3 regions of the Bradyrhizobium sp. Kon10 genome follow, and region 3 is predicted to be linked to each of the others. Evidence: predicted binding sites of a transcription regulator. Region 3 holds the regulator's gene; each other region holds the start of a gene.
What was found. The regulator LexA, encoded in region 3, represses DNA repair genes until DNA is damaged. The targets are predictions, from matches to a motif close to TGTTCNNNNTGTGTTCNG.
Positions count from the first base shown of each region.

Region 1 (10,308 bases), on a different contig from region 3:
CGCGCACATCGCCTCGAACAGCACCGCCTTGCCGGGAAACAGACGATAGAGCGTCTTGGTCGAGATGCCGGCGCTGCGCGCCAGCTCTTCGGTGCTGGTCGCCGCGTAGCCGTGCGCGGCAAAGGCGTGCCGCGCGACCTCCAGGACGATCTGCTTCGTCTCCTCGTCGCTGCGCAGCGGTGGCCGGCCGCGCGGACGGCAATCTTCAGAAGATTTTGCCTCCGGAGATTTCGCTCCTGACGATTTTGCCTGAGCCATGTTTTTAAATGATGCCTGTCATTCCATTGACAGTCTCAAAGCTAGTCCTATTTTGGAAATCGTCAAGTTTCCTAAATCAGGAGCCGGTCATGACCGTGCACACCGCCCCAACCGCCACAGCCCAGACCGCCGTTCCCGCAAACGTCCCGGCGGGCGTGCTGCCCGCGGCGACCTCCCCCGGCCGTCGGGAAAAGCTCAATTTTCGCAAGTTGTTGCTGGCGGGGGCGGCGATCGTCGTGCTGGCCGGCGCCAGCTGGTACGGCTATGATTACTGGACCGTCGGGCAGTACCTGGTCTCCACCGACGACGCCTATGTGAAGGCCGACAACACCACGATCGCGCCAAAGGTCAGCGGCTATCTCAATCAGGTCCTCGTGGCCGATAACGAGCATGTGAAGGCCGGCCAGGTGCTGGCACGGATCGACGACCGCGACTTCAGGGTCGCACTCGACCAGGCGCGTGCCGATGTTCAGGCCTCGAACGCGACCATCTCCAGCAAGGAAGCGCAACTCGACGTGCAGCAGGCGGTGATCAAGGCGGCGCGCTCAACCCTCGATGTCGATCGGGCCAATCTCACCTTCGCTGCGCAAGACAACAAGCGCTACACCGATCTTGCCGCGACGGGCTCCGGCAGCGTGCAGAACGCGCAGCAGGCGCAGTCACGCATCGCCTCGGCACAGGCGACGCTCGAGCGTGATACCGCCAATCTCGCCTCGGCCCTCAAGCAGATCGATCTGCTCAAGGCCGAGATCGTGCAGGCCAGGGCGGCGGCCGCGCGCGCGGAGGCCGTGCAGCATCAGGCCGAACTGAACCTCAGCTACACCAATGTCGTCTCGCCGATCGACGGTGTGGTCGGGAATCGCTCCTTGCGCGTCGGCCAGTTCGTGCAGGCCGGCACGCAGTTGATGGCGATCGTGCCGACTGATGGCGCCTATGTCGTCGCCAATTTCAAGGAGACGCAGCTCACCAACGTGAGATCCGGTCAGGCCGTCGATATCGAGGTCGACATGTTCCCGGGCCAGCTCGTGCACGGTCACGTCGATTCCATTGCACCCGCAAGCGGCCAGGAATTCGCGCTGCTGCCGCCCGACAACGCCACCGGCAACTTCACCAAGGTGGTGCAGCGCATCCCCGTCAGGATCGCGCTCGATGCCGGGCGCGGGGGCGCGATTGCGCTGCGGCCCGGCATGTCCGTGATCCCCACCATCGCAACACGTTCGACCGCGCCGACCGCCCATGCGGCCACAGCGCCCAAAGCGAAGCTCGTTTCCGGAGGGTCGTGCCATGTCAGACAGCCTCTCAATTTCGACGCCCGCACCACCGGCCGCGACGTCTGATCGCACGGTCGCCGATCCCAATCGCGCCAGCGTCGCGACCTGGATCGCCGTGCTCGCCGCCATGATCGGCTCGTTCATGGCGATCCTGAACATCCAGATCACCAATGCCTCGCTGCTCAACATCGAAGGCGGCATCGGTACCGGCGCCGACAACGGCTCCTGGATCTCGACCTCGTATCTGATCGGCGAGATCATCGTGATCCCGCTGACCGACTATTTGAGCCGCGTGTTCTCGTTCCGCCGCTACATGCTTGCGAGCGCGGTGCTGTTCGCCGTGTTCTCGGTCGCCTGCGCCTTCACCCATGATCTGCCGTCGATGATCGCGATGCGCGGTTTGCAGGGCTTTGCCGGCGGCGTGCTGATCCCGATGGCGTTCACGCTGGTGCTGACCAAGCTGCCGAAGCCGCAACAGCCGGTCGGGCTCGCGATCTTCGCGTTGTCCGTCACCTTTGCGCCGGCGATCGGCCCAACCATCGGCGGCTATTTCACCGAAAACTACGGCTGGCGCACCATCTTCTTCGTCAACGTGATCCCGACCGCCGTCATGGTGACTGCGCTCTATCTGACTCTGGAGCGGCAGAAGATGCAGCTCAGCCTCCTGAAGGAGGGCGACTGGGCCGGCATCGTCACCATGGCGATCGGTCTGTCGGCCCTTCAAGCCGTCCTCGAGGAGGGCAACAAGGACGACTGGTTCTCCTCGCCCTTCATCATCAAGCTGGCCGTGATCGCGGCCGTCAGCCTGACGCTGTTTGTCGCGATCGAGCTCACGATCGACAAGCCGCTGATCCGGCTTCGGCTGCTGACGCAGCGAAATTTCGGCTTCGGCACCATTGCGATGACGATGGTCGGTTTCGCGCTGTTCGGCTCGGTCTACATGCTGCCCGCCTATCTCGGCCAGGCGCAGGGCTATAATGCCGAGCAGATCGGCAATGTGCTGGCCTGGACCGGTCTTCCGCAGCTGGTGCTGATCCCCCTGATCCCCAAACTGATGCAGCGCTTCGACACGCGCTATATCGCGATCACCGGTCTTTTGATCTTCGCTTACAGCTGCTTCATGAACACGGCAATGTCGCCGGACTATGCCGGCGACCAGCTCTGGATCCCGAACATCGTGCGCGCGATCGGGCAAGCGATGGTGTTGACGCCGCTGACCTCGGTGCTATCCGGCGGCATCGCGCCGCAGGATGCGGCCGCGGCCTCCGGCATCAGCAATATGTTTCGCAACCTCGGTGGCGCGATCGGCACGGCGACGCTCGCAACCATCATCACCAAGCGCGAGCAATTCCACTCCAATATCATCGGCCAGTCGGTCACGCTCGGCCGCGAGGAGGTCCGCAGCCGCATTGCGCAGATGACCGACTACTTCATGGCCCATGGCGTGCCGGATCCCAACGCCGCGCGCGAGCAGGCCATCATCGCGCTCGGCAAGACGGTGAAGCGCCAAGCGCTGGTGATGGGCTATTCCGACACGTTTGCCGTCATCGGCGTGGTGCTGGTGCTCGCCGCAATCGCGGTGCTGCTGACGCGGCGCGTGAAGGCGGCCGGCGGCCCGGCGCATTAGAATTCGAGCTCATCTCAATTTATCACGGCGGTCGGCTTGACGGCCGTGTCGTTTTATGTTCCCTATTCGTTCCGTTCAATCATAGATTGTCCCGGAGATCTTCCGTAATGAATAGTAGGTGTGGCGAGAACCAGCCGACCCAGATCGTCATTCATAATGACGACGATACGCCGGACCAATTCGTGACGGATCTGCTCCGTCAGGTTTTCGGCAAATCAGAGCGTGAAGCGACCGCGCTGGTCACTCAGATCGAGCAGAAGGAAAAGGCGGTTTGCGGACCTTACCCGCAATCCGTCGCCGAAGCCCTTTTCAAATCTGCGCAACAATCCATCGGCTTGGCCGGCCACCGGCTGCAGCTCACGCTTGAGGCGATCAAGACTGCTTGCGAGCTCTGTGGCAAGCCTGAGGGACAGACGGACGTGCGGATCGGCAACCGCACGGTCTGGCTGTGCAGCGAATGCATGCGTGCGGCGGATGGGCCGTCGAACGAACAGGAAGAGAATTTCGACTTTGCTTGCGACGTTCTCGATTGGCACTTTGCCAGCATGGCGCGCAGCAAGCTCGTGACCACGATCCGCCAGTTTCCCGGGCATATGCGGGTCGACGTCCAGGCAGGGATCGACCGGCTCTTTGGCAAGGCCGTCCGCTTGCTCGGGCTGAACGAGGAGCAACGCTACGAAACGCTGTCGATTTCGCGACTCCTCAAGGACGGCCGCTATGCGGTCGCGATTGCGCCGCTGCAATATTCCGACGTCGACGTTGGCGAGAAGAGCCCCGTCAAGTGCCTCGATAATGGCTTGTGGCTGTGCGAGCAGGATGATCTTCGTTACGCAGTCTTGCTCTCCGCGCATCGCGAGTATAGCCGTGAGCCTGGACTCCGGATTGAGATCCTGGTGCCGTCGGGGTCCACAGGCGCTGCCCTCGTCCAGCAATGCTTCAGTGAACTGGAAGAGGCCGTGCAGGCCGCGCGTACCTATCGCGGCAAGATTCTCTCACTCGACGCAGATAGCGATTACCGCGGGCGTTCGCGCGGCATCACCGTGCATCGATTGCCGCCGGTCGCTCGTAGCGAGGTGATCCTGCCGGAGCAGACCTTGCGCCTGCTCGATCGCAACGTGCTGAATTTCGTCAACACCCGCGATCAGCTCCGCCGGCTGGGTCAGTCCACGCGCAAGGGCATCTTGCTGTACGGGCCGCCCGGCACCGGCAAGACCCACACCATCCGCTATCTCGCAACGCATTTGCCCGGACATACGACGCTGATCATCACGGCCGAGCAAATCGGCCTTCTCGGCGCCTATATGAGTCTGGCACGGCTGCTCCAGCCCTCAATGGTGGTGATCGAGGATGTCGATCTCATCGCCCGCGACCGCGACGACATGGGCCCGTGCGAGGAATCGATGCTGAACAAATTGCTCAACGAGATGGACGGGCTGAAGGAGGATGCGGACATCCTGTTCGTCCTGACCACCAACCGGCCGGAGGACCTTGAGGGCGCGCTGGCCGGTCGCCCCGGCCGGATCGATCAGGCGATCGAAGTGCCGCTGCCGGACGAGACCGGCCGTGGCAAGCTGGTCCGGCTCTACGGCAAGGCTCTCCCGATCGAGGACCCCGTCGTCGCCGAGGCGGCCCGGCGCAGCGAGGGCACGAGTTGCGCCTTCATCAAGGAATTGATGCGGCGACTGGCGCAAGCGAGCCTCGCGCGTGACGGCGGCAGCTCCGTGATCTCTGCCGACATCGACGAGGCGCTCGACGACATGCTGTTCTCCGGCGGCCGGCTCAACGCGCAATTGCTGGGCGGCGCACAAGCCATGGCGGCGGGGTGACGCTGCGAGCAGCGCGCCGTTCCTCACGGCGCGCAGGTAAAGCTCAATGCCTCCGTCACCGCACCCGACTTGTAGTGCGGCCAGGCCGGCCAGCGGCACAGCGGCAGCGCGCGCAACGTCGCAAACGACGGCGCCTCGACCTTCTGCTCGGTGACTTCGAGATCGCCGGGTGCCTTGCCCTTCTCGACCCAGTCGACCAGCGTGCTCAGCATGTCGACATTGGCCGGTGCGCCGGAGCCGACATGGTCGACACCCGGCGCGGTGTAGAGCCGCGCGAACTCGGCCGTCTCTGACTTGCCGAGCTTGCGCTCGACGCTTTCGAAATAACGGATCCCGGCATAGGGGCTCTGTGCATAGTCGGCCATGTGTTCGAGTATGATCAGCCTGCCGCCGCGGGCGCGGAAGCGGCTGAGATCGGGATCGGTCGAATCCATCAGGCTCGAGACCTCGAGCAGCCGCGCCTTGTGCTCCTCCACCTTGTAGGTGGTGACATCCAGCTTGGGATCGCGCGCGAAGACATATTGAATGCCGCCGGCGCCGTAGATCCAGGCGATGCCGTTGTTGGGTGCGGGCGGCTGCGCCGGTGGAGCGGTGCCGAGCCACCATGCGACCCAGCCACCGGTCGGGCCAAATGCCGGCGTGTCTTCGCCGGAGACGCCCCAACCCGGGTAATCGTCGAGACCGTTGGCGAGCACGAACGGGAATTTGTACGTTGCATGCAGGGTGTCGATCGCCTTGATCTGCGCATCGGTGAGACACTGGTCGCCGCTCTGGCCGGCCTTGCAGCGCAGCGTCTCGACCTTGAACGCCGCCCTGCAGGCGACGGGGTCCTGCACCAGCGCATCGTCGGAGCCGTCGGCCTTGTCGCAAGCGGTCCGCACCGCCTCGCCGACCAGCTTCACCTGCGCCGGATTGATCCAGCCTTCGCCCATGGTCACGAGACCCGAGCGGGTGCCGGCATGCTGGAGGCCAACCCAGTTGATGACGGGCACGCGGGCCAGGATGCCGTCGAAGTCGTCGGGATAGCGCTGCGCCATGGTGAGGCCTTCGCGGCCGCCTTCGGACGAACCCATGAAGTACATCTTAACCGGCGCCTTGCCGTAGGCGCGCTGCATCAGCATCACGGCGGCGTCGCGCACCTTCTTGTAGGCGCGGTGGGCGAAATTCTCGAAGGCTTCGTCGTTGAGTGCGAACAGCTGCGGCGGCTCGCCCGGTTTGGATTCATGGCCGGAATCGGTGCCGTAAGTGACGAAGCCGCGCGCGAGCGGGGACGGCTTGTCGAACGGATAGGCCGGCGGCAACGAGAGCCCCGTGATCAGCACGCCGTTGAAACCGCCGCCGCCATATTGGAGGGAGCGCCCGTTCCATTCGAGCGGAAGATTGACCTGGATTTTGATCGGCGGTGCTTTGGGGTCGGCAGGCTCGATATGACCGAGCACCTTGCAGAAGGACGGGTTGGCCGGCGTGACGCGTCCCGATGGTGTCGGTCCGCGCTCGGCAACGGCAAGCGCTGACGGCGCCTGCAACGCCGCGGAATCGATCTTCACGGCGTCAGTGCCGCCAACCAAGCCCTTGCAGACCGTGTCGGCGTCATCCGCCAGCGTGGCCGCGGACGCGCCACCCGCACTCAGCGCTGCCGCCGACCCCAGGAGCAACGCACACAGCTTTGCACTCATTCGCGCCATCGTTTCCACCCGGCTTTCTCGTTTTTTTGGTCCGACTTGGCTGCATTCAATGCAAACCTTTGCCCTTGCGTCAATCGCTCTTGCCGGGCTTCCGTCAGAACGATCCGAACGCACTGCCCAAGGCGATCACGGCCACCAGCGCGAGCAGCGACGTCACGATGCCGACCATCACGATATCGAGATAGCTGTCGCGATGCGTCAGGCCACAGATCGCCAGCAGGCTTACCACCGCACCATTGTGCGGCAGGATGTCCAATGTCCCCGCGCCGATGACCGCCACACGATGCATCAGCGCGAGGTCGATTCCGGTGCGCGCGGCGATATCGACATAGGTCGGGCCAAGCGCGTCCAGGGCGATGGTCAGACCGCCCGAGGCCGAGCCGGTCAGCGCGGCCAGGATGTTGGTCGCAACCGCGAGCGACACCAGCGGGCCGCCTTCAATCGCGAGCACCCAATCGCGCACAGCCTCGAAAGCCGGGAGCGCCGCGATCACCGCACCAAATCCGACGAGGCTTGCAACGCTGAACGCCGGCAGAACCGACGCATTGGCGCCCGCGTCCATGCTCTGCCGCAGCGAGGGAAGCCGGGCCCAGTTCAGAACGATCGTGGTGACGATGGCTGCGCCGAGTGCGACGCTGACCGACCACACACCTGCGACCGCCGCCAGGGACGTACCGCCGAAGCGCTGCTCGCTCAGATACGCGACATCGAGCCGCGGCAACACGAACAGCGACATCAGGAGGTTGACGGCAACAACGACGGCCAGCGGCAGGATGGCACCGGCCAGCGGAGAAGATGTCTCGCTGCGCCGTCCATGCCGCATCTCGGCCGGATCGAACTCGCGTGCGGTGGTTGCGAGCTCGCGAATCAGCTGGTCATCGACGGCGCGTTCAGTACCCTGGACGTCCTCGCCGTAGCCTTCTCCGGCACGGCGCGCCGCGGCTTCGGCGCCATGCAGCCACCACAATCCCGCGCAGAGCATGATGAGCGAAGCGATGATGCCGAGGCCTGGCGCGGCAAACGGCGTCGTGCCGAAAAACGGCATCGGGATCGCATTCTGGATCGACGGCGTACCGGGCAGAGCTGACATGGTGAAGGTCGAGGTGCCGAGCACGATCGCCGCCGGAATCAACCGGCGCGGAATCGCGGCGGCGCGAAACAGCGAGCGGGCCATCGGAACGATGACGAAGAAGGCGACGAACAGGCTGACGCCGCCATAGGTGACCAGCGCCCCGGCGAGCACGACCGCGAGGATCACGCGCCGCTCGCCGAGACGCTTCGCCATGAAGCCCGCGACCGATGCCACCGCCCCGCTGTCGTCCATCAGCTTGCCGAACACCGCGCCGAGCAGAAAGATCGGAAAGAACTGCGCCAAAAACCCCGCCGCATTCGCCATGAAGACCTGGGTCAGGTTGGCGAGCAGCGGCTCGCCATCGAACAGCGCGGCGATCAGGGCCGCGAACGGCGCAAGCAGCAGAACACTCCAGCCGCGGAAGGCAAACAGGACCAGCAGGCCGAGCCCGACGAGAATGCCGAGAAGACCCACGTCTCAGCACTCCGACAGCAACACATCGAGATCGGCGGTCGAGCGCTGGCCGACATCCGCACCGTGCTCGTCGAGAAACGCCTCGGCCGCCTGACGTCCTTCGGCGCGCAGCATGGAGACGAACTCCCATTCCGCGTTGAGCTTGGACGAGGCGCCGAACTTCGCCAGCATGTCGCTCTTGACGCGGTGGGTCCGCATCTTCGCCCAGCGCGCGCCTTCTCCACTGCCGGGATCGGCCGCCTGGCGCAGCAGCGCGATCATGCGCAACTCCTTCATTAAAGGCGAGTTGAACGAAATCTCGTTCAGCCGATTGAGAATCTCCGCAGCCGTCCGCGGCTCGTCGGGCGTTTCAACGGGATTGATCTGCACCAGGATCGTATCGTGCGCGTCACTCTCGCGGACCAGCGGCGTGATGGTCGGATTGCCGGCAAAACCGCCGTCCCAATAGGGCTCGCCGTCGATCTCGATGGCGCGGAACATGGTCGGCAGGCAGGCCGACGCCAGCAGCACGTCGGCCGTGATCTCGGCGTTGCGGAAGATGCGCCCGCGCCCGGTGCGCACGCGGGTGGCGGTGACGAACAATTGGATCGGCGAACGCGCGAGGCGCTCGAAATCGATGCTCTCGGCCAGAACCTTGCGCAGCGGATTGTAGCCGGTCGGGTTGAGATCGTAGGGCGACAGCAACCGCGACATCAAATCGGTGAGGATGTAGGCCGGCGACGTATCGAGCGTCCAGCGCCCCATCAGCCGGTCGAGCGGCGAGCGCTGCAGCGGGCTGAAGGCCGCGGCCTTCGAAACACGGTGCCAGTATCGTTCGAGCGCATCGCGCGCACCCGCGGCACCACCCGCGATCCACCCATCTGCGAGCACCGCCGCATTCATCGCGCCTGCGGACGTTCCGGAGATCGCGGCGATGCTGAGCCAGTTCTCTTCCAGCAGCCGATCCAGCACGCCCCAGGTGAAGGCGCCGTGCGAACCGCCGCCCTGCAGCGCGAGATCAATCAGTACGGCGTCCCGTTCCATGGCGGCACTCGCGCAACTGAAGCTCAAATTCGACGCGATTTGTCACACGCGTGGAAGATGATGGCGCAGTGTAGAGAGCTTTGGTGGCGGAATGCAACCGGAACGTGGGGCTCTCGCCGTCTAGTGTTCGAACACCAGCCGCGCGCCGACCGTGCCATCGAGGCCCCGGATCTGCGCCAGCAGCGCTGCCGAATCCTGACCGGCGAGATCGGCATCGAGCACGACATAGCCGAGGTCGCCGGCGGTCTCCAGATATTGCGCGACGATATTGATGTCGCGCTGGAGGAACACCTCGTTAAGCCGGCGCAGCATGCCCGGCACGTTGCGATGGACATGGCTGAACCGCGCGCCGGAGGGGCGCAAGTGCAACTGCACCTCGGGAAAGTTCACCGCCCCCGTGGTCGAGCCGGTGATGAAATAGTCGACCAGCTTGCGCGCAACCTCGCCGCCGATGCGCTCCTGCGCCTCCTCGGTCGAGCCGCCGATATGCGGGGTGAGGATGACGTTGCCGAGACCCTGCAGCGGGCTCTTGAAGCGGTCGGAATTCGACGAGGGCTCGACCGGAAACACATCGATGGCCGCGCCGGCAAGATGGCCGTCGCGCAGGCAGCCTGCAAGGGCATCGAGATCGACGACGGTGCCGCGGCTGTTGTTGATCAGGAGTGAGCCGAGCTTCATCGCCCGCAGTTCCTTCTCGCCGATCATGCCGGCGGTCTCCGGCGTCTCCGGCACGTGCAGGCTGACCACGTCGCTCTGCGCCAACAGCTCTTCGAGCTTCTCGACCGGCTCGGTGTTGCCGTGGCGGAGCTTGTCGGTGCGGTCGAAGTAGATCACCCGCATGCCGATGGCCTCTGCCAGCGTCGAGAGCTGCGAGCCGATATTGCCGTAGCCGATGATGCCGAGCGTACGACCGCGCACCTCGCGGCTGCCGGTCGCCGATTTGTCCCAGCCGCCGCCATGGGCCGACACCGAACGCGGAAAGATCCGCCGCAGCAGCATCACGATCTCGCCGATCACGAGCTCGGCCACGCTGCGGGTGTTGGAGAACGGCGCGTTGAACACGGGAATGCCA
Region 1 covers NZ_JBVVOZ010000045.1:19,276-29,583, reverse strand. Annotated here, with positions in the region: gene AC0L2O_RS33510 (TetR/AcrR family transcriptional regulator) at 1-258, opposite strand, end outside; gene AC0L2O_RS33505 (HlyD family secretion protein) at 348-1,595, shown strand; gene AC0L2O_RS33500 (DHA2 family efflux MFS transporter permease subunit) at 1,543-3,156, shown strand; gene AC0L2O_RS33495 (ATP-dependent Clp protease adaptor ClpS) at 3,264-4,982, shown strand; gene AC0L2O_RS33490 (tannase/feruloyl esterase family alpha/beta hydrolase) at 5,006-6,667, opposite strand; gene AC0L2O_RS33485 (GntP family permease) at 6,762-8,213, opposite strand; gene AC0L2O_RS33480 (patatin-like phospholipase family protein) at 8,217-9,236, opposite strand; gene serA (phosphoglycerate dehydrogenase) at 9,357-10,308, opposite strand, start outside.
Region 1: AC0L2O_RS33495 (ATP-dependent Clp protease adaptor ClpS) is a predicted target of LexA. The motif match lies at 3,213-3,230, and genes of this name have one in related genera.

Region 2 (10,308 bases), on a different contig from region 3:
ATGAGCTTGCCTTCCGCTGCCGTGACGCGGGCGTGCGCGAAGGCCTCGAACTGGTCGGGATGCAGATGCAGGGCCTCGCAAACCAGGAAGGCCGCCTCCGCGACCGGATCCGTCGTGCCGTGCGCGAACGCAAGCTTGGCCTCGATGAAGCGGCTCACCGCATAGCGGACGAAATCGAGCAGCGTGAGAAGCTCGCCACGGCCTACTTTGGCGCGTTTTGGCGCGGCGCGGCTGCGCGCTGTCTTTTTCAAAGCTTTTGCCATCAAGATCGGGTCCAGCGTGCGGCGGCCTCGTCGTCGCGGGCCTCGGCCTCGACCCAGCCGGTGCCGGTGGCGCTCTCTTCCTTCTTCCAGAATGGCGCGCTGGTCTTGAGATAATCCATCAGGAACTCGGCCGCCTCGAACGCTGCCCGGCGGTGCTGCGAGGCAGTCAGCACCAGCACGATGTTCTGGCCGGGCATGAATCGCCCGACGCGATGAATGATCGTGACGCCGTTGAGCGGCCAGCGCGAAATGGCCTCGTCGACATGCCGTTTGATCTCGTCTTCGGCCATGCCCGGATAATGCTCGAGCGTCAGCGCTGATATGTTCGCGCTGTCCTCGTCGGCGCGGCAGATCCCGGAGAAGCTCACGACGGCGCCGATGTCGGTGCGGCTTTCGGTCAGGCTCGCGATCTCGCGCGCGATGTCGAAATCGTCTTCCTGGATGCGGATGGTGGCAGGGCCGCTCATGCACCTAGCCACCGGTCATGGGCGGGAAGAACGCGATCTCGCGGGCGCCGGCGATCGCGGCGTCCGACTTGACGTGGGTATGGTCGATCGCGGCACGGATCACCTTCGGCTTCTCGAACGCATAGGCGTAGGCTTCGCTACGGCCGGACAGCCAGACGATCAGCTCCTCCACGGTGCGGACGCTTCCCGGCGGCTCGATGGTCTCCTCGGCCTTGCCGACGCGCTCGCGCACCCAGGCGAAATATTTCAGCTTCATCCTTCATCCTCCCTGATGAGGTGATGGATGCCGGCGCGGAAGTAATCGTAGCCGGTGTAGATGGTGAGGATGGCCGAGGCCCACAGCAGCGCCAGCCCGATCATCGAGACGATCGGCACCACCTCGTCGCCGGCCGGACCGGCGAGCAGGAAGCCGATCGCAACGAGCTGGACCGTCGTCTTCCACTTGGCGAGCTTGGTCACGGGCACGCTGACGCGCAGCGCGGCGAGGTATTCCCGCAGGCCCGAGACCAGGATCTCGCGGCAGAGGATCACGATGGCGGCCCACAGCGACCAGCCGTGGATGATTCCGTCGGCGGCGAGCATCAGCAGGCAGGAGGCGACCAGGAGCTTGTCCGCGATCGGATCGAGCATGCGGCCGAATGCCGATTGCTGATTCCAGATCCGCGCATAATAACCGTCGAGGTAATCCGTCACCCCGGCCGCGATGAAAATGGCGACCGCGACCCAGCGCAGCCACAACGGCTGATCCAAAATCGACTGCGCATAGATGCACCCAACCACGACCGGAATCGCGGCGATCCGGCCGTAGGTCAGGAGGTTCGGGAGGGACATCGCGCGGCTGGTCGTCCCTCGTGTCGTGGCGATGTTCATCCGTCCTACCAATACCGCTGCTGCCCGAAGGTCAACCGTCCCGCTCACAAATGGAGCACGGGATGCGACGCCCCTATGACGTGGTCCCCTTCACTTCACCCCGGCTGGGGATGGAAATACTCGAAAATCCTGCGGGCGCTCTCGGCGCTTACCCCCGGAACCTTGCCGAGATCGGCGATGGAGGCGCGCTCGATCTCCTTCAGGGTTCCGAAATGATGCAGCAGGGCACGTTTACGTGACGGGCCGATGCCCGGAATCTCCTGCAAGCCGGCCTCGCGGATGTCCTTCTTGCGCAGCTTGCGGTGCGAGCCGATGACGAAGCGGTGGGCCTCGTCCCGTAGCCGCTGAATGAAATACAGCACGGGGTCGCGTGGCTCCAGCTTGATCGCCTCGCGCTCGGGCATGAACAGGGTCTCCCGGCCGGCATCCCGGTCCGGCCCCTTGGCAACCGACATCAGCGATACCTGGGTCAGCCCGAGATTGGTGAAAATCTCCCGAACGGCGTTGAGCTGGCCGCGGCCGCCGTCGATCACTACGAGATCCGGCCATTGCGGGAAATCGTCGTCCTTGGCCTTGTCGTTTGGCTTGGCCGCGTTGTCCTCGGGCGGATTGACGAGGCGCTTGAAGCGGCGCTCCAGCACTTCGCGCATCATGCCGTAATCGTCGCCGGGCGTGAGCCCTTCCGACTTGATGTTGAACTTGCGATACTGGTTTTTCACGAAGCCATCCGGACCGGCGACGATCATGGCGCCGACCGCATTGGTGCCCTGGATGTGACTGTTGTCGTAGACCTCGATGCGCTTCGGCGGATGCGGCAGGCTCAGCGTGGTCGCCATCGCGTCGAGCAGGCGGCTCTGGGTCGCGGTATCGGCGAGCTTGCGGCCGAGCGCCTCGCGCGCATTGGTCAGGGCGTGGTTGACAAGCTCCTTCTTCTCGCCGCGCTTCGGCGTGGAGACCTCGATCTTGTGACCGGCCTTGATCGACAGCGCGTTGGCGAGCAGCTCGCTTTCCTCGATCTCGTGCGAGAGCAGGATACTCTTCGGCGGCGGCTTGTCGTCGTAGAACTGGGCGAGGAAGGAGCCGAGCACCTCTTCCGGTGTAAAGGTCTTCTCCGCGCGCGGGAAATAGGCGCGGTTGCCCCAGTTCTGGCCGGTGCGGAAGAAGAACACCTCGACGCAGGAGAAGCCGCCGTCCTGGTGGATGGCGAACACGTCCGCTTCCTCCACCGTGCGCGGATTGATGCCCTGCTGCGACTGGATCGCCGAGAGCGCAGCGAGACGGTCGCGGTATAGCGCCGCACTCTCGAATTCGAGCTCGCTGGCCGCCTTCTCCATCTCGCCTGCGAGCTCCTGCTTCACCGCCTGGCTCTTGCCGGACAGGAAGTCGGTCGCCTCGCGCACCAGCGTCGTATAGCCGGGGAAATCGATCTCGCGGGTGCAGGGGCCGGCGCACCGCCGGATCTGGTAGAGCAGGCACGGCCGGCTGCGGCTCTCGAAGAAGGAATCGGTGCAGGAGCGGATCAGGAACGCGCGCTGCAACGCCGTGATGGTGCGGTTGACCGCGCCGGCGGATGCGAACGGCCCGAAATAGCGCCCGGGTCGGGTCTGCGCGCCGCGGTGCTTGAGGATCTGCGGTGCCCAATGGTCGCCGGTGATCAGGATATAGGGAAACGATTTGTCGTCGCGGAGCTGCACGTTGAAGCGCGGCCGCAGCTGCTTGATGAGGTTGGCCTCGAGCAGCAGCGCTTCGGTCTCGGTCGTGGTCGAGACGATCTCCACCGAGACCGTGGCTGCGATCATGCGCAGGATGCGTGCCGGCTGCGGCGCGCCGACGCGCGCGTAGTTGGACAGGCGTTTCTTGACGTTCTTGGCCTTGCCGACATAGAGCACGTCGCTGTTCGCAGCGAGCATGCGATAGACCCCGGGCGAGGTCGGGGCGAGCCGGACCGCACGCTCGATCGCCTCATGGCCCGTCGCCAACGGCACTTCGCCGACCGCACCGCTCTCTTCCAGGATGTCCGGCAGCCGCGCATCGTCCTCGTCGTCGCCGCCGGCGGTGGCGGGATCGACGTCCGGCGGCGTCAGCCGCTCGGGCGGGGCGTCCGGTGTGGGGCCGCGCGGCGATTTGCGCGCGCGCGCGTCGTCCGGGTTGTCGGTGGAATCGGGAATCATGGGACGAATTTAGGTGCTGAGGGCGCCGATTTGAAGTTCCGGCTCAGCGGCACGAACAGGATGGCCGGCTCAGTTCCCGGTAAGGCTTTCTTAAGTCTGTTAACAGCACGGTAACGGGTCTTAACAGGCCTTTAACTTAAAACTCTCGATAAATCCTACGCGAAAAGTTCTTGGTTCCGTAACCATGCGGTTTTGCCTTGCGCGGCGGCGCGGGCATCGCACGGTTTCGGCAGTTGCGTTGGAGTGTGTGATGAAGAGGCTCGTTGTGGGCGTGGCCGCGTTGGCTGCTGCGGGCTGGACGGCTTCGGCGGATGCCGCCGATCTCAGCTACGGGCAGCGCGCCCCCTATACCGTCAATCAACCGCTGAACGCCTATAGCTGGGCGGGCCCCTATCTCGGCGCCAATCTCGGCTACGAATGGGGCTCGGTGGACAACAATCCCGCAAAGCCCTCCGGCTTCGTCGGCGGCGCGCAGGCCGGCTACAATTTCCAGAACGGCCCGTGGGTGTTCGGCGTCGAGGGCGACATCCAGGCAGCCGGTGCCGACGATACTTTTGCGCCGTGGAAGTTCTCCAATCCCTGGTTCGGTACGCTGCGCGGCCGCGCTGGCTATGCCCTCAGCAACGTCTTGTTCTACGGCACCGCGGGTCTCGCCTTCGGCGAGCTGCGCGCGCAGACGTTTGGCTGGACAGAGTCGCACACCAGCGCCGGCTGGACCGCCGGCGTCGGCGCCGAAGTGGGCCTCGCGCCGAACTGGAGCGCAAAGCTCGAATATCTCTACATCGATCTGTCGACCAGCCAGTTCGCCATTACAGGCGTGTCAAACGGCTATAGCGCCAGCGTTGTGCGCGCAGGCGTGAACTATCACTTCTGATACCTAAACAAGAAAATACCGGACTACAGCTTCCCGGCCGCGCGCGGCCGGGACTTTTTTTGCGCCAGGTTGTTGTGCGAGGTCCGCTAGGAGAGGATCACCAAATTGACCGCCTTGGGTCCCTTCCCCTTCTTGTCCGGTTCGACCTCGAATGTGATACGCTGTCCTTCGGCAAGGTCCTTCAGTCCTGCCCGCTCCACCGCGGTGATATGAACGAAGACATCGCGGCCGCCGTCGTCCGGCTTGATAAAGCCGTAACCGCGCTCGCCGTTGAAGAACTTGACCGTTCCCGTCATGGCCATCGGGAAACTCCCCCTCATTGCTCCTCCGCCGCGACGCAGACGCGCGTCACGGCATGACCGGGCATTACGAAGCCCGGGAGCTGGCCATCCTTGGGCAGACCATTCGGTCCGACCGGATCTTTGTTAGGCCTTCACTCCGCCGCAACCATTCGCGGAAGCGGAACGTAAAGCCAGTCACAGAAACAGCATAATACGGTTCGTTGCAGATTGACTACCGCTACTGCATCTTTTTCCCAAAAGATGACCGCGCTTCAGGGCTTTGGCACCTCCAATCGGAATCTGGCCGCTCCGCCCTGGCCGAGCGGCATTTCCAATTCGGGCAGGATCGCCTTGAGCTCGCCCTGCAGCGTGTAGGGCGGATTGACGATCAGCAGCCCGGTGGACGTCAGGGATGCGCCGTCGATTTGCGGTGCGGCGCTGAATTCGAGCCGCAGGCATTTTCCCGCCGGCTTTGCTGCGGCTGCGCTGCGTGCCACGAGTTGCGCCAGCGCGTCCGTGGCGCGGCGGCTCTTGGCCGGATACCAGATTACATAGATACCGGTCGGCCATTTCGCGAAGGCTGTGGAGAAGGCGGCGCCCAGCTTTTCGAACTCGTCCTTCGCTTCAAAGGACGGATCGATCAGCACGAGGCCGCGCCGCTCCTTCGGCGGCACGAAGGCCGGCAGCGCCACCCAGCCGTCGAGATCGACCACACGGGCCTGTTCATCGCGGCGCAGCACATCGATCAGCGCCTTGCGCGCCTTCGGCTCGAGTTCGCAGGCGACGAGGCGGTCCTGCGGCCGCATCAGGCCGCGCGCGATCAGCGGCGAACCCGGATAGGCCTTGAGCTCACCCTTCGGATTGAAGGCGCGGACGATGTCGAGATAGGGCTTCGTCAGCGCAACGGTTTCGTTCGAGAGGCGCGCTTGCATCAGCCGCGCAATCCCGGTCAGCCATTCGCCGCCGCGCCGCGCCTCGTCGCTGTCGAGATCGTACAGGCCGGCGCCGGCATGGGTGTCGATGACGCGGAAGGCGGCCGGCTTGTCCTGCAAATAGGTCAGGATGCGCGCCAGCACGATGTGCTTGATGACATCGGCGAAGCCGCCGGCGTGAAAGGCGTGACGGTAGTTCATGGTGGAGAGTTACGACATCGGGCGATGAAAGTAACTGCTGTCATTCCGGGGCGGTGCGCCGGCACCGAGCTCGAATCCATTTCACACCGACCACGCGGCATCGCGCATGATAGATCACGCTTCCGCCTTCGCCCGTCGGCGGACTAGTCGCGCGCCCCGGAACGACGATCTGAGGGTGACCCTACCCACCCCTGATCGGCGGCATGGTCAGCTGGTCGCGGCGGCAGGCGCGGCGGTCGATCTCCTCGCAGGCACGGAACTGCAAATCCTTGCTGAGGCAGATGCGGACCTCTGACAGGCGCGTCCGGTTGCAGGTGACCGAGACGGCCGCATTGCTCAGGCCCGGATTGGCCTTGATGAAGGCCTCTTGGACCTCGGCGGGCGCCACCGTCTTTTCCTGCGACAGGTCGAGAAATTCGGCCGGAATCTTGATCGCCGCGCGTGCCTTGCGGATGGTCTCGAAATAATTGCGGTCGGTAAGCCCGGAGCAGGTGCCGTGCTTGTCCCATTCATTGAAGATCAGGCCGGGGGCGGGCATCAGATCGAGCATCGAGGAGACAATGCTGCGGTTCAGCCGCGGTGATGGCCGCTGGCAATATTCCGGAAAACCGTTCTCATATTGCGGCCACAGGCCGTGAACCACGAAGGCGTAGGGTCGTCCGCCGCACTGGATTTGCGAGCGTCCGCCGCGCTCGGAAGCCTCCTCGCAGAACGAAGGCGACCAGGATAGCGACAGCACGTAGAAATCGAACTCGCCGGGCGCGTTCTGTCGTCTGTCCTGGGCTTGGGCGCTGCCCGCAAGGCCGAGCAGCCCTGCGGCAAGGGACAGGGCAAGAGGTAGGGCAAGCGTAAGCGAGATCATCAGGCGGGAGAACGAATGCAATCTGGAATGAAACATGGCGACGCCCCTCAACTAGACTGTGTAGAGGAGCCTAGCAGGCGATAGGAACATTTCAAGAACAAATTTCAGGCCGCCATGCTCCCGGCCGCTGGATCGTCCGAATCGGGGCTCTTCCGATCAGGGCTTGGCGGCGCGGCAGGACGGATTGTAGGCCCAGTTGCGATCGAGCCCGACCACGCACCATTCGACGCCCTGGCCGTAGCCGGCGAAGCCGCCGTCCTCGACGATCGAGAAGTGCACCTGACGCATCTTGCCGTCGTTGAGCATGGCCTCGCCGCTGCAGTAGCGGCGCGGAATGTTGTCGGACGCCCACGGCCGGAACGCGGTCTCGTGAACCGCCGAGAAGCCCGTGATCTTCAAGGACGAATTCCAGAACGAGCTTTCCTTTTCCCAGAACTGGGTGGCGATCGTCGGCAGCGCCTTGTCGCAATCGGCCACGCGGCCGTCATAGCGCGGTCCGCTCAGCCAGAAATTCAGCTCCAGCGGATTGGCGGCCTTGGCCTCGCTGAGCGACAGCGCCCCGAACATGAGGCCGAGCACGGCGGCAAAGCGGAGCGATTTGAGGGAGGTCGAGGCGCGCATGGGCAATCCAGACAGCATGATCTGCGAAGGTCGAACGGTGCCGTGAAGGCCCCGGCGGGTCAAGTGCAGCGCGGCAACACTTGCCGACGAGTTGAAGGCAACCGCGCCCTAGCCGGACTTCCGTTCTTTTCACGGTTGCGGCGGCACCGTAGACTGGCGCCAACCAATTGGAGTGACGGGAATGCGAATCATTGCGGCTGCGGGCCTTCTTGCCTTGGGTATGATGGCGAGCCAGTCGGCGCGCGCCGACCTCCTGCCGGTCCCGCCGTTCAAGGGCAACGACACCGGCGGCATCATCGCCTATTCGCTGGCGACGCAGGCTGATGCGCGGCAGCTCGCGGTCGATCACTGCGCGCGGTACGACAAGGTGGTGAAGTTCCTGGCGGTACAGGCCTATGAGGGCGGCTACATCTCGTTTGCCTGCCGCTGGGTGCCCTATGGCGCGGCCGACCGGCCGATCCGCACGCTCTACTGAGGCGTTCCCGCAGCGGCAAGAGAACGCCACGACGACGCCAAGACAACACCAAGACAACGCACGACATCTCAGCCGGGAGCCTCTCGCATGATGCGCCAGCTTGCTTTGCTCGGATCAGTCGTTGGCCTCGTGTTGTCGGCAGGCGCGGCGTGCGCCGACGACCTGCCGGTGCGCAAGGCCGGGCTGTGGGAATTGAAGATGGTCCGGACCGGCTCGGCGATGCCGGAGATGACCATGCAGCATTGCACCGACGAGACCGTCGACAAGGAGATGAACAACAACGTCTCTCCGATGGCCAAGCAGATCTGCGCCAAGCAGGACATCAAGAAGACAGCGACTGGCTATGTCAGCGATTCCGAGTGCAGCGTCGCCGGCATGTCAACGACCTCGCATGCCGAGATCGTCGGTGATTTCAATTCGGCCTATACCGTGAAGACCTCCTCGCACGCGCAAGGCGGCCCGGCCGGCGCCGCGGGGCGTGACACCACCATGACGCTCGAAGCCAAATGGTTGGGGGCTTGCAAGCCCGACCAGAAGCCAGGCGACATCGTGATGCCCGGCGGCTTCAAGATGAACGTGCGTGACGTCGACAAGCTGAAGGCGCTGCTGCCGAAGTAGGCTACATCGCCGGTTACACCGGAATCCGCACACTCGCCCTTAATCCGCCCATCGGGCTATCGCCGAGGGTGATGTCGCCGCCGTGGGAGCGGGCGATGTCGCGGGCGATCGCCAGCCCCAGACCGGTGCCGCCCTCGTCCTGGTTGCGGGCATTGTCCAGCCGCAGGAACGGCTTGAACACTTCTTCGCGCAAATGGGCGGGAATGCCTGGTCCGTCGTCCTCGACCGTGACCGTCAGATAGCGGTGATCGCGCTGGCCGGTGATGGCGATGCTCTTGCCGTAGCGTGCGGCATTGGTGACGAGGTTGGCGAGGCAACGCTTGAACGAGGCCGGCTTCACGGTGACCACGGGCAGACCCTGGAATGTCACGGTCGCGGTGTGGCCGTGGCGCTCGGCGTCGCTGCGCAGCTCCTCGAGCGCCTGCGCCATGTCGGTCGGCTGCGACTGCTCGCCGGAATCGCCGCGGGCAAACGCCAGGTAGTCTTCCAGCATCATCGACATCTCGTCGACGTCCTTGCGCATACCCTCCATCTCGGGGCTGTCGCCGATCAGCGCCAGCTCGAGCTTGAATCGCGTGAGGATGGTGCGCAGATCGTGGCTGACCCCGGCGAGCATCGCGGTACGCTGCTCCATCGTGCGCTCGATGCGCGATTTCATCTCCAGGAAGGCCACCGCCGCGCGTCGTACTTCACGCGCGCCACGCGGCCGGAAGTTCGGCGCCTCGCGGCCCTTGCCGAAACTTTCAGCGGCATCCGCAAGCCGCAGGATCGGCTTGATCTGGTTGCGCAGGAACAGCACCGCGACGATCAGAAGGATCGAGGATGTCCCGACCATCCAGAACAGAAAAATCTCCGAGTTCGAGGCGTAGGCGGCGCTGCGCTGCGCGAACACCCGCATCACGGCGTCGTCGAGCTGGATCCGGATCTCGACCAGGTTGGAGCGGCCGACCGTGTCGATCCAGAAGGAGCGTCCGATCTGGCGGCCGAGCTGCACCGAGAGCGTCTGGTCGAGCAGCGAGAAGAACGGCTTTGGTCCCGGCGGCGGCATGTCGCCGGCAGGCAGGAAATCCACCACCAGCCCGAGGCGCTGCTGCGCGATGCGGCGGATCTGGTCGCGGTCCTTGTCCTGCGGATAGCCCTTGTAGACGTCGATCAGCGCGGCGATGTCCTGCACCACCGCGGCCGACAATCGGCGCGTCACCGTGTTCCAGTGCCGCTCCATGAACACGAAGGCGACCACCGATTGCAGGATCACCATCGGCACGATCATGATCAGCAGCGCGCGGGCATAGAGGCCGGTCGGCATCCAGCCCTTGAACGCGTTGCCCATCCAGCCATTGGCGGCGGAGACGCGCCCGGCGGCGCTTCGCAGCAGCGTCAGGCCGGTATCAATCGTGCTCATGGGGCGCGCTTCACTATTATGGCGAGGCCACCAGCCGATAGCCGATGCCGCGCACCGCCTGAAGGAACAGCGGATTGGCGGGGTCGTTCTCGATCTTGCGCCGCAGACGATTGATCTGCACGTCGACGGCGCGTTCATTGACGCTGCCATTGCCGGTCAGCGCGCTGCGCGGCACGGTGTCGCCCGGCGTCTCCGAGAGGATCCGCAGCATCTCGCGCTCGCGGTCGGTGAGGTGGATGACGTCCTCGCCCTGGCGCAACTCGCCGCGATC
Region 2 covers NZ_JBVVOZ010000017.1:115,903-126,210, reverse strand. Annotated here, with positions in the region: gene prmB (50S ribosomal protein L3 N(5)-glutamine methyltransferase) at 1-263, opposite strand, end outside; gene AC0L2O_RS23355 (molybdenum cofactor biosynthesis protein MoaE) at 263-730, opposite strand; gene moaD (molybdopterin converting factor subunit 1) at 735-986, opposite strand; gene pgsA (CDP-diacylglycerol--glycerol-3-phosphate 3-phosphatidyltransferase) at 983-1,600, opposite strand; gene uvrC (excinuclease ABC subunit UvrC) at 1,696-3,771, opposite strand; gene AC0L2O_RS23335 (outer membrane protein) at 4,022-4,645, shown strand; gene AC0L2O_RS23330 (cold-shock protein) at 4,732-4,947, opposite strand; gene AC0L2O_RS23325 (23S rRNA (adenine(2030)-N(6))-methyltransferase RlmJ) at 5,199-6,059, opposite strand; gene AC0L2O_RS23320 (ribonuclease T2 family protein) at 6,241-6,957, opposite strand; gene AC0L2O_RS23315 (hypothetical protein) at 7,078-7,542, opposite strand; gene AC0L2O_RS23310 (hypothetical protein) at 7,724-8,017, shown strand; gene AC0L2O_RS23305 (DUF3617 domain-containing protein) at 8,105-8,635, shown strand; gene AC0L2O_RS23300 (ATP-binding protein) at 8,649-10,037, opposite strand; gene AC0L2O_RS23295 (response regulator) at 10,054-10,308, opposite strand, start outside.
Region 2: AC0L2O_RS23320 (ribonuclease T2 family protein) is a predicted target of LexA. The motif match lies at 7,004-7,021, and genes of this name have one in related genera.

Region 3 (10,308 bases):
CGCGTTGATCGGGTCCAGAAGAGGATCCCCCATGCAGAACATCGCTGAACATATGGAAGTCATCGGCGCCGATGGCGTCCACATCGGCACGGTCGACAAGATCGAGGGCAATCGCATCAAGCTGACCAAGAAGGACAGCGGCGAGGGTAGCCACAAGGGCCATCATCACTTCATCGACAAGGGCCTCGTCGCCGACGTCGAGGGCAACAAGGTCCGGCTCTCCGCCAAGGCGGATGTGGCCGTGACGATGGAAGAGGAAAAGTAGGCTTTTAAGCCGTTCGTTCCTGATCTGTACCGCTATTCGCCTGCCTACACGTTCCGGTAGCTTCGAGCTCCGTTGCGTATTGTCAGGTGTAACGATGGCGGAGCCCGGGCGGCCAGTACGCTCCCAAGGGATCGCACAAGGGATCGCGGGAACTTGGCCCGTGGGCCGCCCCGCGTCCGCCGGCGGCTTTGCGCCAGCGGGCTTCGGCGTCTGGCCCTCACTGGTCGAGACGCTGCGCGAATGGGGGCGGGCTGAGGCCGGCGCCGGGCGGCTGTTTCCCTGGGTCCCCATCGCCTTCGGCTGCGGGATCGCGCTCTATTTTGCCGCCGATCGTGAGCCGGTGCTTTGGGTCGTAGCCGCGACCGCGGCCGTGCTCTCGCTCGGCGCTATGCTGTTGCGGCGAGGCCGATTCTTCGCGCCAGCCATCATGATCGCGGCGGTCGCGGCCGGCTTTGCGATGGCGACCTGGAAGACCGCGCGCATCGCTCATGCCGTGCTGGCAAAGCCGCTCTATTCCGTGTCGCTGTCGGGCTTCGTCGAGACGCGTGACATCCGTGAGCGCACCGACCGGTTCGTGCTCCGCGTCACCGCGATGGAGACCCAACGCGGCGACATCCAGCTGGAGCGTGTACGGCTGTCGGTGCGCAAGGGGACGGCCCCCGAAGTCGGCAGCTTCGTGCAGTTGAAGGCGCGGCTGATGCCGCCGCTCTCGCCATTGCGGCCCGGCAGCTACGACTTCTCGCGCGACATGTTCTTCCAGGGCATCGGTGCCTCCGGTTTCGCGATGGGGGCAATCACGGTGGCGCCCCCGCCCGAAGCCGGGGGCATCAGGCTGCGCTACGCCGCAATGATGCAGGGGCTGCGCGACGCCATCGACGCACGCATCCGTGCCACCCTCGACGGCGACAACCGCGCCATCGCGACCGCGCTGCTGACCGGACGCCGCGACGCGATCACCACGCCCGTCAATGATGCGATGTTCATCTCGGGGCTCGGCCATGTGCTGTCGATCTCGGGTTACCATATGGCCGTGGTCGCCGGCGTCGTGTTCTTCGCGGTGCGGGCGCTGCTCGCGCTCATTCCTGGGTTGGCCGCCGGCTTCGCAATCAAGAAATGGTCGGCGGCGGCCGCACTGTTCGCCGCCGCGTTCTATCTCCTGCTGTCGGGCGCGGAAGTGGCCACGCAGCGATCGTTCTTCATGACGGCGGTGGTGTTGATCGCCGTGATCGTCGATCGCCGCGCCATTACTTTCCGCACCCTCGCGGTGGCAGCCCTGATCGTGCTTGCGGTCGCGCCGGAGGCGCTGGTGCATCCGAGCTTCCAGATGTCGTTCGCGGCGACGCTGGGGCTCGTGGCGCTGGTGCAGGTCGGCATGCCGAACCTGTTTGCCTCGCCGGATCATTCGACCACTGCGCGGATCGCGATGTGGGGTGGGCGCGAGATCGCGATGCTGTTCATGGCCTCCATGATCGCGGGGCTTGCGACCACGCCCTACGCAGCCTTCCACTTTCACCGCGTCACGCCGTACGGCGTGCTCGCCAATCTCGGCGCCATGCCGGTGGTTTCGGCGCTGGTGATGCCTGCCGGGCTGTTGGGCTTGCTTGCGGCGCCGTTCGGACTGGACGGCGTGTTCTGGTGGCTGATGGGGATCGGCATCGATTGGATGATCGCGGTCACGCGATGGGTCGCGGCATTGCCGGGCGCGGTCGGCCATATCGGCGCCTTCGGCACCGCGCCCCTGGTCGCGGCGAGCCTCGGGCTCGTCCTGATGGGATTGTTGCGCACGCCGCTGCGTTGGTCGGGCGCGCTGGTGCTGCTGGTTGCGATCCTTTGGGGCTTGTCCGTCCGGCAACCCGACATCCTGATCGCCGGTGACGGGCAGAGCGTCGCGGTGCGGGGCAGGGACGGGCAGCTGCATCTGATCAGGATGAACAAGGACAGCTTTCTGCTCAAGGAATGGCTGGCGGCCGACGCCGATCCGCGTGATGCCGGCAGTGCGTCGCTGGCCGATGGCGTCTCGTGCGACGATTTGGGCTGCGTCACGCCGCTCGCCGACGGGCGCCTGGTCGCAGTTGCGTTGCGCATCGGCGCGCTGGCCGATGATTGCAATCGTGCCGCGCTGGTGGTGACCGCCCGGCCGGCGCCGCCGGATTGCACGGCGATGGTGGTCGATCGTCAGCGTCTCGCAAGCCAGGGCGCGCTCGCGCTGATGCGGCGTGGTGATGGTTTTGCCGTTCAGGCGGTGAAGGCAAGGGGCGCAGACCGTCCCTGGTCGCCGGCTGCCGCAGGCGCGGCGGATTATGATGGCAGCCTCGCGCCGAAGACGAAGACAGCGTCTCCCCGGAGCAATGACGCAACGCCGTCCGAGGCCGATCTCCAAGCCGAGGACTGAAAGCCGAGGGCTGGATTTGACCTCTCAGCCGATCGTCGGGCCGGAATGGCTGGCCGTCCGACGTGCGGCGGGCGGATCCCATTCGATCGGCTTTGCGAGATGCAAACCGCTCCAGTTCGCCGGCCTCGGCCGGCGATGGGCATTTCAATCCGGGCCTCGACCCCTCGTTGGGGTCGGCGGCGTCAGCCGATCGGCAGGCGGGTGATCGTTGGCTGCCTGTCGGCTATCTCTGGCTTTTGCTCCCGCTCGCCGAGCGGCTGGGTCACCGGCAATTGCAGCACGGTGGCGCGCTGGCCTTCGACGAGCTGCGTCACCAGCACGTATTTGCCGTCCGGAAATTCGATGGCGTCGTGATGGCGATCGGGAATGTGCGGATCGACCTTGCCGAACTTGCCGACGCGGGAGTTGATGGTGCGCGTCCAGATCCAGCGATTGTCGTAGCGGACGCTGTCGGCGAAGGCGAGCTCCGTTCCCGGCAGCAGACAGACCGCGACCGACATATCGGCTTCGGAGGCGAAGCCGCGCGTCGAGGTGCCGCGGAAAGTTGTCGTGACGATTGTCTCGCCGACTTCTGCGGGACGCGTCGCGACGGCGTGCAGGCTGTAGTCACACATCGGGGTGCTCCTCAATCAGGATAGCGACCCGCGCCTCTTCTGAGGCGCAGGCCTCTATCAGAGTAGAAGCCTGCAAGCGTCTGCTTGGTTGTGGGCAAATCTGCGGCTTGGTTCGCGCGCTGCAATCACAATATCTTTTTCAATTGCGCGAGGAACAAAGCCTGCTCCCGTGCATTCGGGCAGTTTCGCCATTAGCGGCCAGCGGGCGCCGACCAGCCGGAATATTGCCAGGCCCGTTGCGACGGCTGCTCGACCGCGTTGCGGGCATTGCGGAATTGCTCGCTCGTCGCCCGCGCTGCTTTGCCGAGATGGTGCTGTGACTGCGCCGCGAGGGCTTGCGACGCTGATGCTGCGATCAGCGCCATCGCGACAGTGCTCAGAATAATGCTGCGCATGGTTCTCTCCTCGGTCTCTCAAAGCCCTGCGAAGCGGTGTGTGCTTCGTCGCGGCGTGCCGAGGATGTAGCGCTGGAGGGGTGGCCGGATAATCTGTGCAAAACCAGAAAGACTATCCAGCCGGAGCGGACAATCGTCCGCTCCAATCGCTCGTGCGCGGCGGCCTGCCGACCGTCCGCAGCCGGCTCAATACTTCCGGTAAAGCCCGATCAGCTTGCCCTGAATCTTCACCCGGTTGGGCGGCAGGATGCGAACCTCATACGAGGCGTTCGCCGGCTCGAGCGCGATCGAGGCGCCGCGGCGCCGGAAACGTTTCAGCGTTGCCTCCTCGTCGTCGATCAGCGCCACAACGATGTCGCCGGTATCGGCGCTCTCGTTACGCTGGATCAGCGCCATGTCGCCGTCGAGGATACCGGCATCGACCATGGAATCGCCGCGCACTTCGAGCGCGTAGTGCTCACCGGAGCCGAGCATGTCAGGCGGCACGCTGATGGTGTGGCTGCGGGTCTGCAACGCTTCGATCGGCGTACCGGCCGCGATCCGGCCCATCACGGGCACCGCGACGGGGCGCTCGCCGTCATCCGCCGACCCGCTGGAGCTCGCGCGGACCTTGCCGAGATTGCCCTCGATGACGCTGGGCGTGAACCCGCGGCGGCTGCCGGCCGCGGCCTGAAGCTCCGGCAGCTTGATCACCTCGATGGCGCGGGCGCGGTTGGGCAGGCGCCGGATGAAGCCGCGCTCCTCGAGCGCGGTGATCAGGCGATGGATGCCCGATTTCGAGCGCAGATCGAGCGCGTCCTTCATCTCGTCGAAGGAGGGCGGCACGCCGCTTTCCTTCAGCCGCTCGCTGATGAACCGCAGAAGCTCGTATTGTTTGCGCGTTAACATCTCGACCAAATTCCCCCGGTTGATGTCGTTCGATTCCGAGACGCTGAGTTCAGCGATGAGCCGCTACATGCTCGAAACAAATCATGAACGGACACTATATGTTCGATATGTGTTCCGCAACTGCTTAATTTAGCGTGAACGCGACAAACTTCGCGGAACGCGAGCGAGCGACGCGTTCAGACCGGCAATCGCAGCACCTCGCAGGGCGTGCCTGCCTCGGCCTTCGGCGCAAACGGCGCACGTACGAGAAGTGCCTGTGCGGCAGCCAGATTCGCGAGCAGCGAGGAATCCTGATGACTCACGGGATGAGCGATGAGGGTGCCGTCGTCGCGCAATTCAAGGCGCGCGCGAAGATAGTCCTCGCGCTGGTCGTTGGCACCGACATCGCGGCCGAGCACGGCGCGTTCGCGACGGTGGTGAATCACTTCGCGGCCCGAGAGCGCGCGAATCAGCGGCACCATGAACAGGAACGCACAGACGTAGGACGACACGGGATTGCCGGGCAGGCCGATCACGCGCATCGCGCCGAGCTGACCGTGCATCATCGGCTTGCCCGGGCGAATCGCGATCTTCCAGAACGCCATCGAGATGCCTTCGGCCTCGAGCGCCGGCTTGACCAGGTCGTGGTCGCCAACCGAGGCGCCGCCGGTGGTGATCAGGACATCCGCCCCGCTGTCGCGGGCGCGGCGGATGCCGGCCGTGGTCGCCTCAACCGTGTCGGCGGCGATGCCGAGGTCGATGGTCTCGGCGCCTTCGCTGCGCGCGAGCGCGTGCAGGGCATAGCCGTTGGAATAAACGATCTGACCCGCGCCGGGGGTGACGCCGGGCATCACCAGCTCATCGCCGGTTGCGAGGATCGCAACTCTCGGCCGGCGGCGGACGGGCAGGCGCGGATGGTTCATCGCGGCCGCGAGCGCCAGGTCACGCTCGGTGAGTCGGGTTCCTCGCTTCAGCAGCAAATCGCCTTCGCGAAAATCGACGCCGGCAAGGCGGATGTGCCGTCCGATGAGGGCGGCTTCCTTGATCGTGACGCGCTTGCCCTCGACCGCAGTATCCTCCTGGATCACGACCGCATCCGCGCCATCGGGAACGACGCCGCCTGTGAAAATCCGTACGGCTTCGCCAGCGCCCACCGTTCCCGCGAACGGCCGGCCGGCTGCGACCTCGCCAATCAGATTGAGCTGTGCATCGATCCTGGCCGCGTCGGCGGCGCGCACTGCGTAGCCGTCCATGGCCGACATCGCCTGCGGTGGCTGCGTACGGCGCGCCGCGAGATCGCGCGCCAGCACCCGGTGCCAGGCCTCGTCGAGCGCAACCATCTCTTCCGCCAGCGGCTCTGCGCCGGCAAGCACCGCGGCAAGCGCGTCGGAAACCGGCATGAGGGCCACGGTGAAAACTCCTGCTCGGGCAATACGACAATCGGGTCGCGGCAAGCGTTCTAGCCGACAGTGGCCGTCGAGGCAAAACGGACGTGCATGCGCGTGGACGCAGCTTATCTATGGAGCAATAGCCGCACCAGTTCGGCCTGCCGGTTCACGCCCGTCTTGTCGAAGATTTTCGACAGATGGCTGCGCGCGGTTCCGTCGGTGATCCCTAGCCGTTCCGCCGTCGCTTTGCGGCCGCCGCCCTTGACGATCTCGAGCGCAAAGGCGGCTTCTGCACGAGTGAGGCCGTAACGCGTGCGCAAAGCGTCGAGTCTTGATCTCGCGTCCGGCTCGGGGTCGGTGATGAGCACCATCGCGCTCGATCGCCAGCCGGAGGCAAGCGGCACCGAACTCTCCGCCCAATCTGTGCCGACTGGCGTCACCTGCACGTGCAGCGGCATGCGGCCTGGATGCCGCCGCAAGCTCATCTCGCCGCCGATGCGATCGGGATGATCGATGCTGCACGAGCCGATCAGTGATTGCAGAGAGCGGCCGTCTTCGCTGTTGATGGCGCTCAGCGCGCCCGCCTCAAGCACGATGCTGTCGGCGGCATCGAGCCATTCGCGCGCCCGGCGATTGACGAAGATCGGGCGAGCCTGAGCGTCTGCGAGAACGAAGCCGTGGTCTAGCCCATCCAGTCCCGCCAGCGCGGCGCGGCCGGTGACGTCGAGCTGGTGGGTACGCCGCTGGATGGCAACGGCGCGTACGAGATGCTGCGCCAGCGTCGCAAACAGCCGCCGTGCGTTATCGTCATATGAAGGCAAATTGGACGGCCGATGGCTGGTCAGGATGCCCGTGGCGTTATGATCGACCAGCAAATTCGTCGTCAAGGGCTCGGTATCGAAGCCGGCTGGCTGCCACCATTCGTTGTAGTAGTCGGTCGCGGTGAACTCATCGCGTGTGATGAAGTCGCCGATGGTGAAGACCTCGCCCGGCGTCCTGCCGATGCCAAGCGGCAACAGGGGATTGCGCGGCGCCCAGCCGAGTAGCTCTTGCACGCGGTCGGGGTCGATGCGCGGCGACACCAGGCTGGAGAGGCCGTTTGCGGGGTCATAGACACCGAACAGGATGCGACCGCCCATCGCCTCGTCGATGCGCGTCAGCACACTTTCCCAGCGGCTTCCGTCGAGCGCGGCCTCGTAGATGGCGCCGATGAGGTCCAATACGGAGTCGTTGGAAATATCGTCCGTCCCCAAGACAAATGCCTTAAAATGCAATGAGGCATCTCAGCGCAGCGCCGCGCCAGGGGCAAGGACAGAAAAGCGGCAGTCGAGCCGATGTTGCCGCAAAGCAGCGCGGCATCGGGAATCTGAGGTTCGCGAGTGGCGAAGGCGAGGTGCAATGCTGAATTGCAAGCATATTGCGGGATGTTGCTGCGATGTCTCACTCCTCAAACATTCAGGTCGAAAGGCCCGCTTTCCCTCCGATCTCTGACGAACGTCAGATGCGATCGTCCTGCGGCTTGGAGAAGCTGCCCGGAGCGGTAGGTCAATCGACAGAATCGGGCCGTCCGTTCGAGGGGCTCTCATGTACGCGCATCGGCGTCACCACACTATTTTTGGGGCACTTAGGCGCCTGTCTCGTAAGGCCGGCTTGCTCGCCAGCAGCATGCTGACCGGCGTGGGTGTGCTGGGTGCCGGTGCGGTGCTCTACCCTTCGGCAGCTCTTTCTGCCGACTACGCCGCCGGCGGCGGCGTGATCAACGCGCCCAGCGGCAACGCGACAGCGGTTGGCAGCGAGGCCACCACGACCGGCTCCGACGCGACGGCTTACGGTGCGGGCAGCATCGCGAGCGGAGAGGGCGCGACGGCGACAGGACATGTCAGTCAGGCCAAAGGCATCTCCGCGACCGCAACGGGAGAAAGCAGCATCGCAAACGGCGCCTACGCGACGTCGACGGGACAAAACAGCTTTGCGAACGGCACGTTCGCGACCGCAACTGGACAGGTCAGCACCGCAGACGGGACCAACGCGACGGCAACGGGACAAACCAGTGATGCCAACGGCACCAACGCGACCGCGACAGGCCAAGCTAGCTTTGCTAACGGCACCAACGCGACGGCGACGGGACAGGCCAGCACCGCCAACGGCGCGGACGCGACCGCGACCGGTAGTCTAAGCAAGGCAAATGGCTTTGATGCAACGGCAACAGGTATTCAAAGTTCTGCAAATGGCACCTTCACGACTGCGACGGGCGCCCAGAGCGTCGCCCACGGCGACAGCGCGACCGCGACTGGCCAAGGCAGTTTCGCAAATGGCGATTTCGCGACCGCGACTGGTCAAGGCAGCAACGCAAACGGGACCAACGCGACGGCGACGGGACAAGGCAGCGTCGCGAACGGTGTGAACGCGACCGCGACCGGTAGTCTCAGCAACGCGAATGGTACCAACGCGACCGCGACGGGTGCCCAGAGCGTCGCCCACGGCGACAGTGCGACCGCGATCGGCCAAGGCAGTTTGGCAAATGGGGATTTCGCAACCGCGACTGGTCAAGGCAGCATCGCCAATGGCCTGACAGCGAGCGCGTTCGGCCGAAACAGCAACGCCACCGGCGACGCCACGACCGCGATCGGCCAGGGCAGCACGGCGAGCGCCACCGGCGCGACCGCGGTCGGTGCGGGCGCCACGGCGACCTTCGCCAATTCGACCGCGATCGGCGCGGGTGCGACAACATCAGCGCCCAACCAGGTCTCGATCGGCACCAGCACGAACACCTACCGCATGTCCGGCCTCACCTCGGCCGCGAGCCTTGCCGCACAATCCGGCCCGACACAGGTGGTGACAACGGATGCCGCCGGGCATCTGGCCGCCGCAAGCTTCAGCGGTGCGGATATTTCCACGCTGCAGTCCAACATCTCCACGTTGCAGACGCAGATGCGGCAGGCCTTCGAGGGCACCGCCATCGCCATCGCCATGGGCGGCTCGGCGCTGCCATCGGACAAGCGGTTTGCGGTCTCCACCAACTGGGGCACGTTCCGCGGCCAGAACGCCATGAGCCTGGGCGCCCAGATGCGCCTCAACCAGTATGTCGTGCTCAATGGCGGTGTTGCGGCCGGGTTCGCGCAAGGCGGCGTCGGTGGACGCGCCGGAGTGACGGTTGCGTGGTGATGGCGGCGTGCTGAGCGGAAAGCAACGGGCGTGGCGGGCGTTAATGCTTGCGGCTGCGCTGATCGCGGCGGCCGCCGCCGGTCATGCGGAAACACCTCCGCCGGCGCCAAAACCAGCGCAGATCGACCGCAACGGCGTGCTGATGCTGGTCCGTTCCTCGCTGCTCGCACTCGACCACGCCAACAAGACCGGCAATTACACGGTGCTGCGCGATATCGGCGCGCCCGGCTTTCAGGTCAACTCGGCGGCGCGGCTGGGCGAGATCTTCGCCAAGCTGCGCAACGACAATCTCGACCTCTCGGGTGTCGCCGTGATCGATCCGCAGCTCAATCTACTGCCGCAGATCGAGGCCAACGGACTGATGCATATGGCGGGCTTCTTTCCCTCGGTCCCGAACCAGGTCAATTTCGACCTGGCCTTCGCACCGGTGAACGGACAGTGGCGGCTGTTCGGGATCTCGGTCTCGATCGGACAGAGCGGGCCGGCGGCGCCGACCGCGCCCGAGCCGCGTGTTGAACAAAAACAGACTCCGACAAATCCCAGCAAGCAGCCAGTGGCGGCCGTCAAGCCCGCACCGGCGAGCAAACCGCCGGAGAATGCGCCGAAATAGACGCAGCAACGCGGCCTGACGAGCGAGAAATGCTACCCGACGAAGCGCTGAAATCGATGAAGGTGATGTTCGCGACGCCGTGCTACATCTCGGCGGTCAGCATGCATTACGTCACCAGTATCTTCGAGCTGACCCATCACTGTAACCGGTTCGGGCTGCAGTGTATCCTGCACATGCATTCGGAGAGCCTGATCACCCGCTCGCGCAACAAGATGGTGCTCAAGTTCCTGTCCGACGAAACACTGACTCATCTGTTCTGGATCGATTCCGACATCGCCTTCACGCCGCAAGCGGTGTGCCGCCTGCTCCTGATCGATCGTGACGTGACCGCCGGCGTCTATCCGATGAAGAACTTCAACTGGCCGGAGGGTGGCCTGCCGGCGGCAACGACCCGACAGCAATTCGAAGATCGCTACACCGAATATCCCTTCAACCCGATCGGACATGGCGCCGAGCGCGTCAGCACCTATGCCGATGCCGATGATTTCGTGGAGGTGGCGGAGGCGCCGACCGGTTTCATGTGCATCAAGCGCGACGTGTTCAGGCGGATGATGGAGCACTATCCCAAGCTGAGCTACGTCCCGGACGGCCCGCCGAACAATCCGCTGGCGC
Region 3 covers NZ_JBVVOZ010000005.1:116,594-126,901, forward strand. Annotated here, with positions in the region: gene AC0L2O_RS09935 (DUF2171 domain-containing protein) at 32-265, shown strand; gene AC0L2O_RS09940 (ComEC/Rec2 family competence protein) at 360-2,657, shown strand; gene AC0L2O_RS09945 (hypothetical protein) at 2,840-3,271, opposite strand; gene AC0L2O_RS09950 (hypothetical protein) at 3,463-3,666, opposite strand; gene lexA (transcriptional repressor LexA) at 3,853-4,554, opposite strand; gene AC0L2O_RS09960 (molybdopterin molybdotransferase MoeA) at 4,731-5,942, opposite strand; gene AC0L2O_RS09965 (helix-turn-helix transcriptional regulator) at 6,047-7,174, opposite strand; gene AC0L2O_RS09970 (YadA-like family protein) at 7,572-9,086, shown strand; gene AC0L2O_RS09975 (hypothetical protein) at 9,130-9,696, shown strand; gene AC0L2O_RS09980 (hypothetical protein) at 9,726-10,308, shown strand, end outside.